Regions from separate parts of the Blautia acetica genome, predicted to be linked through region 1. Evidence: riboswitches for the same ligand, from Rfam matches in the RefSeq annotation. Region 1 holds a riboswitch; each other region holds the start of a gene.
The links. Region 1 has a riboswitch for cobalamin ahead of WBS51_RS08470 (energy-coupling factor ABC transporter permease). Riboswitches for the same ligand answer to the same signal wherever they lie in the genome.
Positions count from the first base shown of each region.

Region 2: another riboswitch for cobalamin. It lies ahead of nikB (nickel ABC transporter permease); the one in region 1 lies ahead of WBS51_RS08470 (energy-coupling factor ABC transporter permease).
Region 3: another riboswitch for cobalamin. It lies ahead of WBS51_RS04565 (hypothetical protein); the one in region 1 lies ahead of WBS51_RS08470 (energy-coupling factor ABC transporter permease).
Region 4: another riboswitch for cobalamin. It lies ahead of WBS51_RS10625 (prenyltransferase/squalene oxidase repeat-containing protein); the one in region 1 lies ahead of WBS51_RS08470 (energy-coupling factor ABC transporter permease).

Region 1 is NZ_JBBEWO010000010.1:65,106-68,283, reverse strand. It holds gene cbiQ (cobalt ECF transporter T component CbiQ) at 1-406, opposite strand, end outside; gene WBS51_RS08475 (energy-coupling factor ABC transporter substrate-binding protein) at 431-733, opposite strand; gene WBS51_RS08470 (energy-coupling factor ABC transporter permease) at 735-1,481, opposite strand; cobalamin riboswitch at 1,632-1,812, opposite strand; gene hemA (glutamyl-tRNA reductase) at 1,969-3,178, shown strand, end outside.
Region 2 is NZ_JBBEWO010000015.1:928-4,105, reverse strand. It holds gene WBS51_RS10600 (ABC transporter substrate-binding protein) at 1-28, opposite strand, end outside; gene nikC (nickel transporter permease) at 28-867, opposite strand; gene nikB (nickel ABC transporter permease) at 868-1,806, opposite strand; cobalamin riboswitch at 1,941-2,119, opposite strand; gene WBS51_RS10585 (pyridoxamine 5'-phosphate oxidase family protein) at 2,205-2,837, opposite strand; gene WBS51_RS10580 (pyridoxamine 5'-phosphate oxidase family protein) at 2,869-3,178, opposite strand, start outside.
Region 3 is NZ_JBBEWO010000004.1:178,482-181,659, reverse strand. It holds gene WBS51_RS04570 (MFS transporter) at 233-1,411, shown strand; gene WBS51_RS04565 (hypothetical protein) at 1,498-1,875, opposite strand; cobalamin riboswitch at 2,011-2,207, opposite strand; gene WBS51_RS04560 (small, acid-soluble spore protein, alpha/beta type) at 2,257-2,460, opposite strand; gene WBS51_RS04555 (PspC domain-containing protein) at 2,528-2,713, opposite strand; gene WBS51_RS04550 (DUF4097 family beta strand repeat-containing protein) at 2,743-3,178, opposite strand, start outside.
Region 4 is NZ_JBBEWO010000015.1:12,819-15,996, reverse strand. It holds gene WBS51_RS10625 (prenyltransferase/squalene oxidase repeat-containing protein) at 1-1,839, opposite strand, end outside; cobalamin riboswitch at 1,974-2,166, opposite strand; gene WBS51_RS10620 (DUF4430 domain-containing protein) at 2,262-3,178, opposite strand, start outside.

The DNA.
Region 1 (3,178 bases):
GCATTGGGGTGGTAAAGGACAAAAAGTACAGGCAGGAAACCGCGGAAAGAGCGGTGAGAATCAGCTGTACCGCATAAAAAAAGGAATGGTAGCTTGCCGTCAGATACCAGTTTCCAAGGGGAATGGCAAAGAAATCCATGGGGACCTGTTTTAAATTGAACATAATGGCTATGGTACTTAAAAACAAAAATGCCAGAGGTACGGTGAGAAACTTAAGATAACGCAAAACAGGGACTCCCCCTTTCCAAACGGTAAGAATCCCTGTCACAGCTAATACGATACCTGCCACCGCAGTCGAACGACTCATTACACAGATACACAGTGTAATCACTGCAAAGGCAAATTTCTCACTGGCATTTTCATATCTAAGCCGGGAATTGTAACACAGCTTATCAATGACTATCATAGAAACTCCTTTCGCCAGAGAACTTTAGTTTTCATCTTTCATCCATTTTTTACGCTCTACAAAACGTCCCATAAAAAAGGCAATGACGCCTACGCCAATACCGGTCTGGAGACAGAAGAGCAGGCTTTCCACTTCGCCGGGAAGTTCTCCGCCAATGAGCTTTTCAAAAATGGGGGTTGCCCAGGGTTCATAGGAGGAATCCACTTCCTCTACCACGGTGCTTCCGGCATCGTCGGAACCGCCGAATTCCGCGTCTTTTAAGACAAACAGCGGAACAAATGCAATTAAGAAAATAACCAGAATGGCCAGAATGACTTTTTTCTTCATCTTATTTTCCCTCCTTTAAATAACCAATCGCACGAAGTTCCGGTTTAGCATAGGTTTCCAGACCCATGATAATCAATACCGTGATGACGCCTTCAATAAGAGCCAGAGGAACCTGTGTAGGTGCAAATACCAGCAGGAATTTGCCTACTGCAGCGCCAAAGGTGGTATCCGCATGATGGGCAAGAGCCATCTGTACCGCAGTCACGCAGTATGTAAATAAGTCACCTAAAAATGCGGCCAAAAATACACAGACTTTTTTATCCACATTGGCCTTTTTCAGCACAACATAAAGACCATAAGATACAAAAGGTCCTGCGATTGCCATGGAGAATGTGTTTGCTCCAATCGTAGTCAGTCCGCCGTGTGCCAGTAAAATAGCCTGGAACAGGAGAACAATCAGCCCCAGAATGGAAACGGCAGACGGGCCAAACAGAATTGCTCCAAGCCCGGTGCCTGTCATGTGAGAACAGCTTCCGGTTACGGAAGGAATCTTCAAGGAAGAAATTACAAAGACAAAGGCGCCGGACATAGCCAGCAGGGTGACCAGATTTCGGTGTTCGTTTAAAGTTTTTTTGATAGACATGAATCCTGCAATGAGAAACGGTACGCACAGGACACCCCATGCGATGCAGAATCCTCCCGGAAGGTAACCTTCCATAATGTGCATGGCACTGACGGTTGGGACAATGCCGAAGGTAAGCGCAAAGGCGCTTGCCAGTACCAGAATACGTTTTTGATTTTTACTCATTTTTCTTCTCCCTTCTGATTTGCATGAATAAAATAAAAAACCTGTACGGCAGGGACCGACAGGCATCAGAAGAACAAGAGGTTATAGCAAGGTGAATTGATATGCTATGAGCCAACCTGTTCTTACACAAGGCCATCGTTCGTAACCTGTGTAAATCGCATGTATAAGGCAGGTCTTCTGACTCAGGTATCTTTGCTGCATTTTGCCTTCCCATTACAACAGTGGCATATTAAAATACAGCTCCTCCATTACAGCGGCGTGACCGTGTAAGATTTTCACTTAACTTTCCTATTCTCCTGCATAGCAGGCACCGTTATACATTCAATTCTTGTTCCATTGTAGCATATAGGGAAATTTTGTCAATGTTTTGTCAAATGAAATTGTACAAAAATCACAAAATACTTAAGTTGCACCCAAAAGAATTCTATGCTAAGATGAAAAAAGATTTTTAAGAAAAGCAACAAAAGATATGGGAGATTAAAAAACAATGAGTATTTCCATGATTGGCATTGACTACAGCAGAGCAGCCGTGGACATCCGCGCACAGTTTTCTTTTACCAAGAAAAACGCTGTAGCTGCAATGGAACATTTAAAGGAAGAACCGGGCATTGCAGGCTGTATTATTTTGTCTACCTGCAACCGAATGGAAATTTGGGCAAGCACCACGGAAGACTGGCAGGGTTCTCTCTATGAATTTTTGTGCCGGGAAAAAGGGAAAGAACCGGCAGAATATGCACAGTATTTTGCGGAAAGGACAGAAGAGGAAGCAGTAGAACATCTTTTTTATCTTACCAGCGGTCTGAAATCCCAGATTCTGGCAGAAGACCAGATCATTACCCAGGTAAAGGATGCTCTGAGTTTGTCCAGGGAAGCCTACTGCACGGACAATGTGCTGGAGGTACTGTTTCGCATGGCGGTGACGGCAGCCAAGAAGGTAAAGACAAAAGTCATCTTTTCCAGGGGCAACAGTTCCGTGATTCATCAAGCCATTCACTGCCTGGAGGAAAAGGGCTTTTCCTTGTCTGGCAAAACCTGCATGGTTATCGGAAACGGAGAAATGGGCAAGGTGGCGGCGCTGGCTCTTAGAGAAGCAGGTGCAGAGGTGACGGTTACGGTGCGCCAGTATCGAAGCGGCATTGTCAATATCCCCAAGGGCTGTGAGCGGATTAATTACGGTGACCGGGGAGAATTTCTGCCTCAGTGCGATTTGGTTGTCAGCGCTACGGCCAGTCCTAACTATACACTGACCAGGGAGCTTCTGGAAACCGTCCCGCCCGTGGAACATCTGGTATTGATTGATTTGGCCGTACCAAGAGATATTGAACCCTCTGCCGGAGAACTTTCCGGTATTACCCTGTACGACATAGACAGCTTTAAGATTGATGCGGTTTCTCCGAAGCTGCAGCAGAGTCTGGAAAAAGCCGGGGAAATTTTGCAGGAACAGATGGAGGATTTTTACAACTGGTATGGCGGCAGAGACTTAATTCCCAGAATCCAGGACATTAAGGCAGAGGCGGTGCAGGATTTAAATCTCCGGATACTGAAAATTCTGCGGAAAACTCCCATGGAAGAAAAAGACCGGGAAAATCTGCTGCAGGCCATTGATACAGCTGCGGCAAAGGTGGTTAACAAAATGATGTTCGGGCTGAAGGATTCTCTGGAAGAAAAGGAATTTTTAAACTGCGTGGAAGGACTGG
Region 2 (3,178 bases), on a different contig from region 1:
ATATTCTTCTTACCCATTTCTTTTTCATTACGCTCTCCTTTTCTTTTCCTGTCTGGGGTCTAAAATATCACGGATACTGTCTCCCAGCATATTAAACACAACAACCACAATGACGATGGCAATTCCCGGATACAACATCAGCCAGGGAGCCTTGGTCAGATAAGTTCTGCCCTCGTTGAGCATAAGCCCCCACTCGGGAACCGGAGCCTGGGCGCCGAATCCCAGAAAGGACAGGGACGCCAGTTCCAACATCATGGTTCCGATATCTGTTGCCGCAGTCACCACCATGGTGGTAATCATATTGGGCAAAATGTAGTTCAGAATGATTTTATGATTTCGGGTTCCTGTTACTACGGCTGCCTCAATGTAAAGATTTTTCTTTATTTTCAGCACCATACTTCGAGCCAGTCTGGCATACTTTGTCCAGCTCACCGCCGAAATGGCAAGGACGGCATTGACCATACTGGGTCCTAAAAGACCTGCAATGGCAATAGCCAGCACCAGTCCGGGAAAGGAAATCATCATATCTGCAATCCTCATAATCACGGCATCCACAAACCCGCCGAAATATCCGGCCAGAATTCCCAGCGCAGTTCCCACCACAAAAATCACGGCAACCAGACAAAGGGTCATGACCAGAGAAGAACGGGTGCCGTAGATAACTCTGGAAAGCACATCTCTTCCCAGCTTATCCGTACCGCAGAGATATTCTCCTCCCGGCGCCTGCAAAGAATGGCTCATCACCGCCTCGTAGGGATCTTTGGGAGCAATCCACGGTGCAAATACGGCAATGGCGGCAATCCCCAGAGCCAGTGTGAGAAAAAGTGTAAACTGCCTGTTTGTCTTCAAAAATTTCCAAATTTTCACTTACCGCTCCTCCTTCAGTCTTGGGTCCAGCCGTTCATAGGAAAGGTCTACCAAAAGATTAATGCCCATGTAGAGCAGGGCAATCCACAAAACATAGCCCTGCACCAAAGGATAATCCCTGCAGGAAATGGCTTTTACCGCCATGCTTCCAAGCCCCGGCCAGTTATAAATAATTTCCACCACTGCCGTTCCGCCCAGCAGACTGCCCAGGGAAAGCCCCAAAAGCGTTACCAGAGGAAGCGTAGCATTGGGAAGCACATGTTTCCACAAAATCTTTTTCTCTGAAAGTCCCCTCATACGGGCCCCTGTAACGTAATCCTGCTGCAGCTCTTCCAGCACGGCAATCCGCACCTGTCTGGTGTATTTGGCAGACATGGCAATAGCCAGGGTAACAGCCGGCAACACCAGGGATTTAAAATCGGTACTTCCCCCGGACACGGTCACCCACCGAAGCTGCACCCCGAAAATACTGAGCAGAATCAGACCAATCCAGAAATTGGGAACCGAAACGCCGAAAAAAGTCAGGCCCCGCACCAGATAGTCCGGCCAGCGGTTGTGATAAACTGCTGACAATATTCCCAGTGGTATGGAAAACAATATCATAATAAGCAAAGATGCCAGTGCCAGCTTGAGGGTAGGAAAAAAGCAGGATACCAGTTTTTCCACCACCGGAACCTTCATGGAATAGGATTTTCCCATATCACCGGTCAGCACCCCTTTTAACCAGTTTCCGTACTGCACCAGAAAAGGCTTGTCCAGCCCCAGTTCTGCCCTGGTCTGCTCCAAAAGCTCCGGTGTGGGAATATTTCCACATTCGGTAAGCATAATTTCTGCCGGGTCACCAGGGGACAAATAGGTCAGGCCAAAGGTAAAAAAGCTGATTCCAAAAAGCACAATTACGATTTGCAAAAGCCGCCTGCCCAGGTTTTCTTTTTTCAAAATCTTCCACCTCCTGTTTTTATAACGGCAAAAAGACAATCTGATATATGCATATACAGACTGTCTCTACTCATAAAATTCGATATTGTTATTTGTACCTAACCGTATTTTAAGAGTTCTCATCAGCCGTGAGAAACTTCCCAAAGATATAAGCAGTTCTCCTGACTTCAACTCACCGCTTCTACAGCACCTTCCCAAAGTTTTCCTTCAGTGGCATACGCTGCAAAAACTCCTTGTTACAGTGGCGGGACCGTACCGGACTTGCACCGGTTTCTCTATGAATGCTTGCGCAACTTATATCCTGTTATGATTTCTGCCCCTAATTATACTGGAAGATTTTGAAAATTCAACACTTTATGTATCACAATTTGTTATGGATACACTTTTTAAGTCTTCTTTCACTCTGTGTCACCTCGTCCTCTCCTTTCTACAGCTTTAACCGGACATCTGCGGTAACAGTTTCCGCAGTGCAGACAATTTTGCTGCCTGATAACCCCGGCAGCGACGTCAATACACTGCTGGGGACAAGTCTGACTGCACACACCGCAGTGAATACATTTCCGGGTAATCACATATCCCTCCTGCTTCCGGCTGGCTTCTCCGAAAGAAAAGTCAAAGCGCTCTATGGGCTTTTTTGACAAATCAAACCATTCCCCCCGGCCCCTGTAAATCTGAAAAACGGTCAAAGCTTCTCTCGACTGTCGTGTGGGATAAATTTCATACATATAAGAATTTTTCTGAAACAAGTCTTCCACTCTGCCGCTGCCCAGTTCTTTTGCCTCTCCCTGTACGGAAACCGCTATACTGGAAAGGGTATCTTTTCCCCGGAGGGCGGTAAACGCAATATGTCTGTTGGCTTTCAGGCGACTGAAGAACTGCTTTCCTCTGGCCGTCAGAAAATACAGACTGCTTTCATCTCCATCCATCATATCAATGGCGCAAGTGACGGGATAGCCTTTTTCATCCACTGTGGAAAACACCACAGTATGCAGTTCCTTCACAATATACTTCAAACATTCCTGTGCAGTCATAAAAATCCCCCGTTTCTCTTATAAAATATCCTTAAAATGTATAGGTTCTCGGCGGGTTACCGGAGAAATCTGCAAGAACCGCTTTTGCTTCTGCCAAATAAAACACTTCAAAAATCGGATTGTCTGCGGTTTCGTACTGTCCCTTTACAATAGGATTCTCCATGCAGGCTTCTTTTACCTCCCGATTATCCTCAAAAACAGCTTTTCCGTTCAATCGAATCCAGGTATAATCCGGGCTGGATACGGTCACTTCCACATAGGGATTCTCTTTCATATCCTTAAAAACATCCTTGGTGTGATTGGTACAAAACCATAATTTCCCCTCTTTTTCAAAGCAGAAC
Region 3 (3,178 bases), on a different contig from region 1:
GGGTGTTTTCTTTGTAGTTATAGATTAACAGAAAGCCTTTTTTTCTGAAATGAATTATTTTCCTATTTCTGTTACTTTCTGCAGGTTGCAGCAAAATTTTCTTGTCATTTTTTTAGATTCTGTTACTATTTCCGCATTACAAAGTGGGATTCTTCCATTGACGAAACTGCAGATTTGTTTTAGACTATACTCGATTTTGCATTTTCAATTTTAAAAAGAGGGGGACTTATCATTGTTTCAAGACAAAACTCAAAACAGACAATTTCTGTGCAGCTACGGCGTCTTCATCATAAATGGTATGCTTGCACTCTCCATTGGCTCACTCCTGCCTTATATCCGGGATTCCCGGGGACTGGCCTATGCTTTTTGCGGTATGATTGTCAGCCTTCATTCCGTAGGAAATCTGATTTCCAGCTTTGCCTGCGGCGCTTTATCCGAGGTCTGGGGAAGAAAGAAAAGCATTCTTTTTTTCAATTCTTTCATTGCCCTTTCCTACCTGGTCATTCTTCTTTCTGACAATAATTTTATGTTGGCACTGGCCTTTTTCCTCACCGGTATGGCCCGGGGCGCTACCAGTAATTTTTGCAACACCTCCATTAACGAACTGGCTCCCGGTAAGGCATCGCTCTTAAATGGCCTGCATGCCATGTTTGCTGTCGGCGCCTTTACTTTCCCGCTTCTGCTGCTTGCCATGACGCGGACAAACAGCGATAACTGGATTTACGCCTGTTCTTTCATGCTGATTATGGGGGTTTTAAGCTGGGTCATGTATTTTATGATTCCTGATTCTGTTAAAGAAAAAAAAGAAGAACAGATAAAAAAAGCTGCTGATTTTGCTTTTTTCAAAGAACCGCTGTTTTATCTCTGCACACTGACTCTTTTCTTCTATCTCTGTGCAGAACAGGGAGTAATTGGCTGGATGATTACTTACTTTAAGGATACCGGACTGCTGCCCGCATCTCTTTCTCAGGTCACGGCCAGCCTTTTATGGGTCATGATTCTAGCTGGCCGCCTTTTAACGGCTTGGCTTTCCACCAGAGTTCATAAGGAATGGCTGCTGCTTGTCATGGGCTTCGGACTGGTGGGATTTTTAATCCTACTGCTGTTCAGTTCCACTACACCGCTGATTCTTGTGGGAATTATGGGCTTTGGCTTCAGTATGGCAGGGCTTTATCCCACTACGGTTTCCTTTTCCGGAAGCCTTATCCAAAAATATTCTCTGGCCTGGAGTTTCATTCTCACTCTTGCCAGTTTCGGCTCTATTCTCATGCCGTCCATTATCGGTAAAATTGCAGAAACTGCCGGTATTTACTATGGTATGCAATCCATTATTGCAGTTGTGGTCATTGACCTGGTTTGCATTCTTCTGCTGGTAAGACATATACGAAAAATGAGAAAAAGTGCGCTTTAAAAAATGCAGTTAAGGGGTTTTTTAAGATTTAGAGCTTAAAAATCGGTATTTACCGACACCCCTTCCTGCATTTCTTTTATACAACTTTATATCCATGGTGTCCGGCAGAAACAGTACAAACTCATCGCCTCCAACCCTGCAGGCCAAGTCATAAAAGGAACAGCAATAAAAATTTCCTGTTTGTTTCCATCAAACTGAACATTAGAAATAGAAATGTCTGTCAGACAATGCACTTTCCCATTTTCCTTTTTATATTTTTTCCCATAAATACTATAACTTGAAATTTCCCGCTGAATTGCGGATAAGAGACTATGTAGAAATCTTTTTGATGGACACTCCCTGATTCCGGTCACGAAGCTTTCCTGCTCTCTGCGGAGGATGCGCGGTTTTGTTTGTTGCGGGAAAACAAAACCTGTAAACAGCCAAACAGGAAACATAGAATCAGGGAATATACCACCTGCCATTTAATCAATGCATAATTCTATAAGTTCAGGTTCACCTTTCGGCAATTCCATAAAAAAATCCACCTTCCTTGTGAAAGCGGACTCGTCAACTGTCTGTAAACAGTGTGAGGGATTTCAAACTTTGCACGGAAGTTATCACCTTACTACTACTAAGCAGGTTTCCTGACTCATGGCTCATCGCTTTGCCGCTCCTTCTCGTACTGCTTCGTACAATGGACTTCTGCGGCATCACTCCCCAAATACAGTGACCGGATCGCTCAGGACTCACACCTGATTCCCTTTTCACCAGTGTTGTGCGGTCAACACGGTGCACTTAATAGGTTTATGGAATTATACATTGATTATAATACCATTGCCTCCAAGCCGCGTCAAGCACTTTTCCTAATTTTCTCCTGTTTTTTGCTGTTCTCTTCGGCGTTTTGTCATAAGCCCGCCGATACGTCCCGTTTCCTTTGCAGACAGGCTTTTCCAGCCATTTGCAGCTACCCGGTCCAAAAGTCCCAGTTCTCCGGCAATTTCATATTTTATTTTTTCCTCTTCCGGAATATTGTTTAAATCAATTTTTTCTTCTTTTTTCTTTGCCATAAAAAAGCCACACTCCTTTCTAACTGGAGTATGACCCTTTTTTCTCACTTTATACCGTCTGTAAATTTTATTTTGGAATTACAATGGCTGCAATGATATAAGCCACAATTCCTGTGCCGCAGTTCATGCAGGTCAAGATAATCCATGCCAGCCTTATTAAAGTAGGGTCAATATTAAAATATTCTGCAATTCCTCCGCAGACCCCTGCCAACATATAATTTACAGAGGAACGATACAATCTTTTATCAGACATATGATAACTCCTTTCCTTGCTTCTATTTTTTATTTACTTTCAAACTCGATTTCCATATTTCCCATATCATTTGACACGTCTATGGTCTTTTGGCTGTCCGCATTTCCGAAAACGCCTTCCTGGTAACCCACATACTCCTTTCCATCCAGAACCAGATTGCCGCTGTCGCTTTCTGCATAAACGGTATAATCGTTTAGTTTTCCGGCACATTTCACCTGGAGATTTCCGGTGGAACACTCTATTTCTCCTGTTTGAAATTCCAGATACTCTGCCTGCACACTTCCGGTATCTGTTTCCAGATAAGCCTTATCGGTCCGCAGTTTTCCCACTGTTTTTATCTGAGCCGTATCGGAAACCAGCTCCAGATCTTTGAATGTTTTATTTTCCGGTACTTCTATCACAAGTTTTGTCTTTTCGCTGTCATGGTCGCCTTCGGCTTCTATATACAATTCCTTATTATCGGAG
Region 4 (3,178 bases), on a different contig from region 1:
TTTAAACGTACAGGGCATGGAAATTTCCACTTCACCGGGAAGCGCGCCTTCGTGTTTCAGCGCAAACTGCAGGGCGTCTTCTTTCTGCTGAATTTCCACCTCTGCATTCATATCCGCCGGTTCTGCTATCTTCTTTCCTTTTACGCGAATGGTGTAGCCTTCTCCTTCATAAATATAATCCATTCTGGAAGCCTGGGCTTTCTCAAAAATTTCCTTTCCAATAATGCCTCTCTCCAGCTTGTCCACAATGCTTTCTGCAATTCTCAAGTCATCGATTCTTGTGACAAAAGACTTATTATTTTCGGGAAGCGTATGATAAATAGAAAGCAGTTCTTCCACGGTATCTTTTTCTTTTAAAGTAATCTTCAAAGGATTTAACTCATTCCAGATGCGATGATCCAACGCTTCTACTTCTGCTTCCTGTCTGTCTATTTCTTCTCCCTTTGCCTGCAAAATGTTGCGGAAACTTTCTTTTTCTTCAAAGTCTTTCAAAAGTTCCAGTTCGACTTTGAGATTATAAACCCTTTGTTTTTCTGCAAGTGTAATCTGTTCCGGCAGCGCATTCAGTTTACTGCGGAAGGCCTCTATATTTTCTTCCGATTCCGTTCCCTCATCGGGGGTCTCTGTATCTGTCATGTCGTACAGACTGGTCTGCCCGTTTACCGCCCTGGACCAGGCCAGAAGGGCTAAAGTTCCCTGGTCGGTTGCCATGGCATCACTGCCGCCGCCTTTTATATGCTCAAAAGAACCGTCTTCTTTTTGGAATCTCAGGATTTCATCCAGCAGGGTTTTTCCGTTTTTCATAAATTTATCCTGTTCCAAAAGAGATACATCAATGGCTGACAGAGCAATCACGACCTGTGCCGTACTCTCCAGATTTTTTACCGGTTCTTCCCCTTCAGAAATGTAAGAACTGCCGTATCCGCCGTCTGCGTCCTGCATGGAAGCCAGCTTATCCAATCCCCGGTTTAAAGCCGCACCAACGTCTGCCCGTTCTTTATACGGCGCCAGCGCCTGCATAGCCATAGCAGTAATATCCGGGTCTGCCACTTTCCCCTGCAAAGCCCAGCCGCCGCCGGAAAGTTCCTGTGAAAGGATTTTCTGAATCAGATTTTCCCGGGTAGTCTGGGTTCCTTCTCCTTCTCGCTCAGGAATTTCGTAATCTTTCGTATCCAGCGCAATCAGGGCAAAAATAGTTCCGTTAATGCCCTGTTGATTCACCTTCTCAAATTTTGCTAATGGCTTCAGCAGATTATAGCCATTTATCCGGGAAGGGTCTGTTCCAATAGAGGACAGCGCCATGATGACTCTGGAATATTCCGTATATTTTGCGTTGTGAAGCACTCCGTTTGTGTCATCTAGTTTCATATATAAATTTGCCAGATAATTTGCTTTTGCCGTGTCGCTCAAGTATCCGGCTCTGGCCATGGCCATCACAGACCATTCGCCTCCAATAGTATCCACCACCGGAGAAGTCACCGCAGACTGCAGATACTTTTCCGCCTTATCAAGAGCTTCCTGGACGGTAGGATTTTGGGCCTCGGCAATGTCTGCAGTCCCCCGCAAAATCTGACTTTCCTCTTCTCCGGTTCCCGGCAGCACCTCATCCGCAGTTCCCGGAAGGATTTCCTCCTGATAACCTTCAGACTCCTGTGTGATTTCTGTGCCCATGCCGTTTAATATTTCTTCCGTACCCGGTTCTGATACCGTTTCTTCTGTGGAAACCTGTGCCTCCACAGCTGTCTCCTGTCCTGTATCTGCCAGAACTGCCCCCGGAGACTGCACTGCCAGCAGAATGGACATGGCTGACACTACAAGCTTTAATTTTTTTCTGTTCATGCTCTCATCCTTCCTCTATCTTTCCTGATACACATAAAAAAGAGCCCCCTCACCATTTTCCGGTAAAGGAACTCTGTTCTTTTGAATTATGAAATTTTAAAATGCATACAACAACAAAATCTCCTCCGCCCGGAAATATTTTTAAAATAATGGCAGATATTCTGACTTAGTCTCACCCTCGGAAACGCCTTCTCAAACTTCTTGTAAGTTCAATGGCAACTGTTTCTTCGTCAACATCACAGCAGAGGCAACTGTATCGGACTTCCACCGATTTCCCTTTTAACTCTGCATTTTCTGCGTGCAGAGACCATCATGTGTATGCAGTTATGAATCTATTACCATACTACACAAACAGGCAGAAAATGTCAAGGAATTTGTAAAAAACAGCAAAGTCCCGAAGAACTTTGCCGTTTTTGCTGTCCTTATTTCATCTGCTGTCTATTTTTCTTATAAACAGCTGTTCCAAAAGCTGCCGCGGATACTGCCAGCATGAGCAGCAGAACGCTGATTGGTGCTTCATCACCTGTCTTGGCACCTGTGCCTTTTAATGTACCGCTTCCACTGTTTCCGCTTCCATTGTTTCCACTTCCATTGCTGCCGTTATTTCCATGGTTTCCGGAACCATTGTTTCCGTTGGAGGCCGGTGTGTCAATGACTACGCCAAAGCTGTCTAAGCTCTTTACCTCTACCGAAACAGCTTCATCGGTTACCTTTCCGGTCAGTTTTTCCACTTTGGAATCGCTGCAGTGAAGTACAGTCAATTCTTTGCCATTATAATCCTTTCCTACCGGAATGGATAATACACACGCAGACGGAAGTTCGATTTCTTTTCCATTCTTTGTGAGTTTGATGTTGTACAGACGGAATACGGATTTGTCAGAAGCAATTTCTTTTCTCATCTTTTCTACGTCTGCATTGTCTTTTCCGATTGGAGTAACTGCCAGTTCCATATCAGAGGTCAGACCCTCTCCTTCCAGTTTCACGCCGTATTTTTCATTTACCAGCATTTTTACACTTTCCGGTTTGCCTGGGTTTGGGTTTGGATTCTGGTTGTTATCTTCCAGTTTCTTCAACTCTTCCTCTGCTTTTTCCAACTTGGCAAGAGTTTCTTTGCTTACCAGCTTCTTCTGAGCATCTGTCAAAGCGTCATAGGCTTTTCTGGCTGCTTCAATGGCTGCTTTGCTTTCCAGAGTAATCTTATCCCCGATAGCATCAATCTTACCTGCAGCTGCATCTGCTGCCGCCTGGTCTTTCTTCTGATTTTCTGCCTGCTCTTTCAGTTCTGCCAGTTTCTTCTCTGCAGTGGTGAGCTTTGCAAGATTGTCTTCTCCTACCAAAT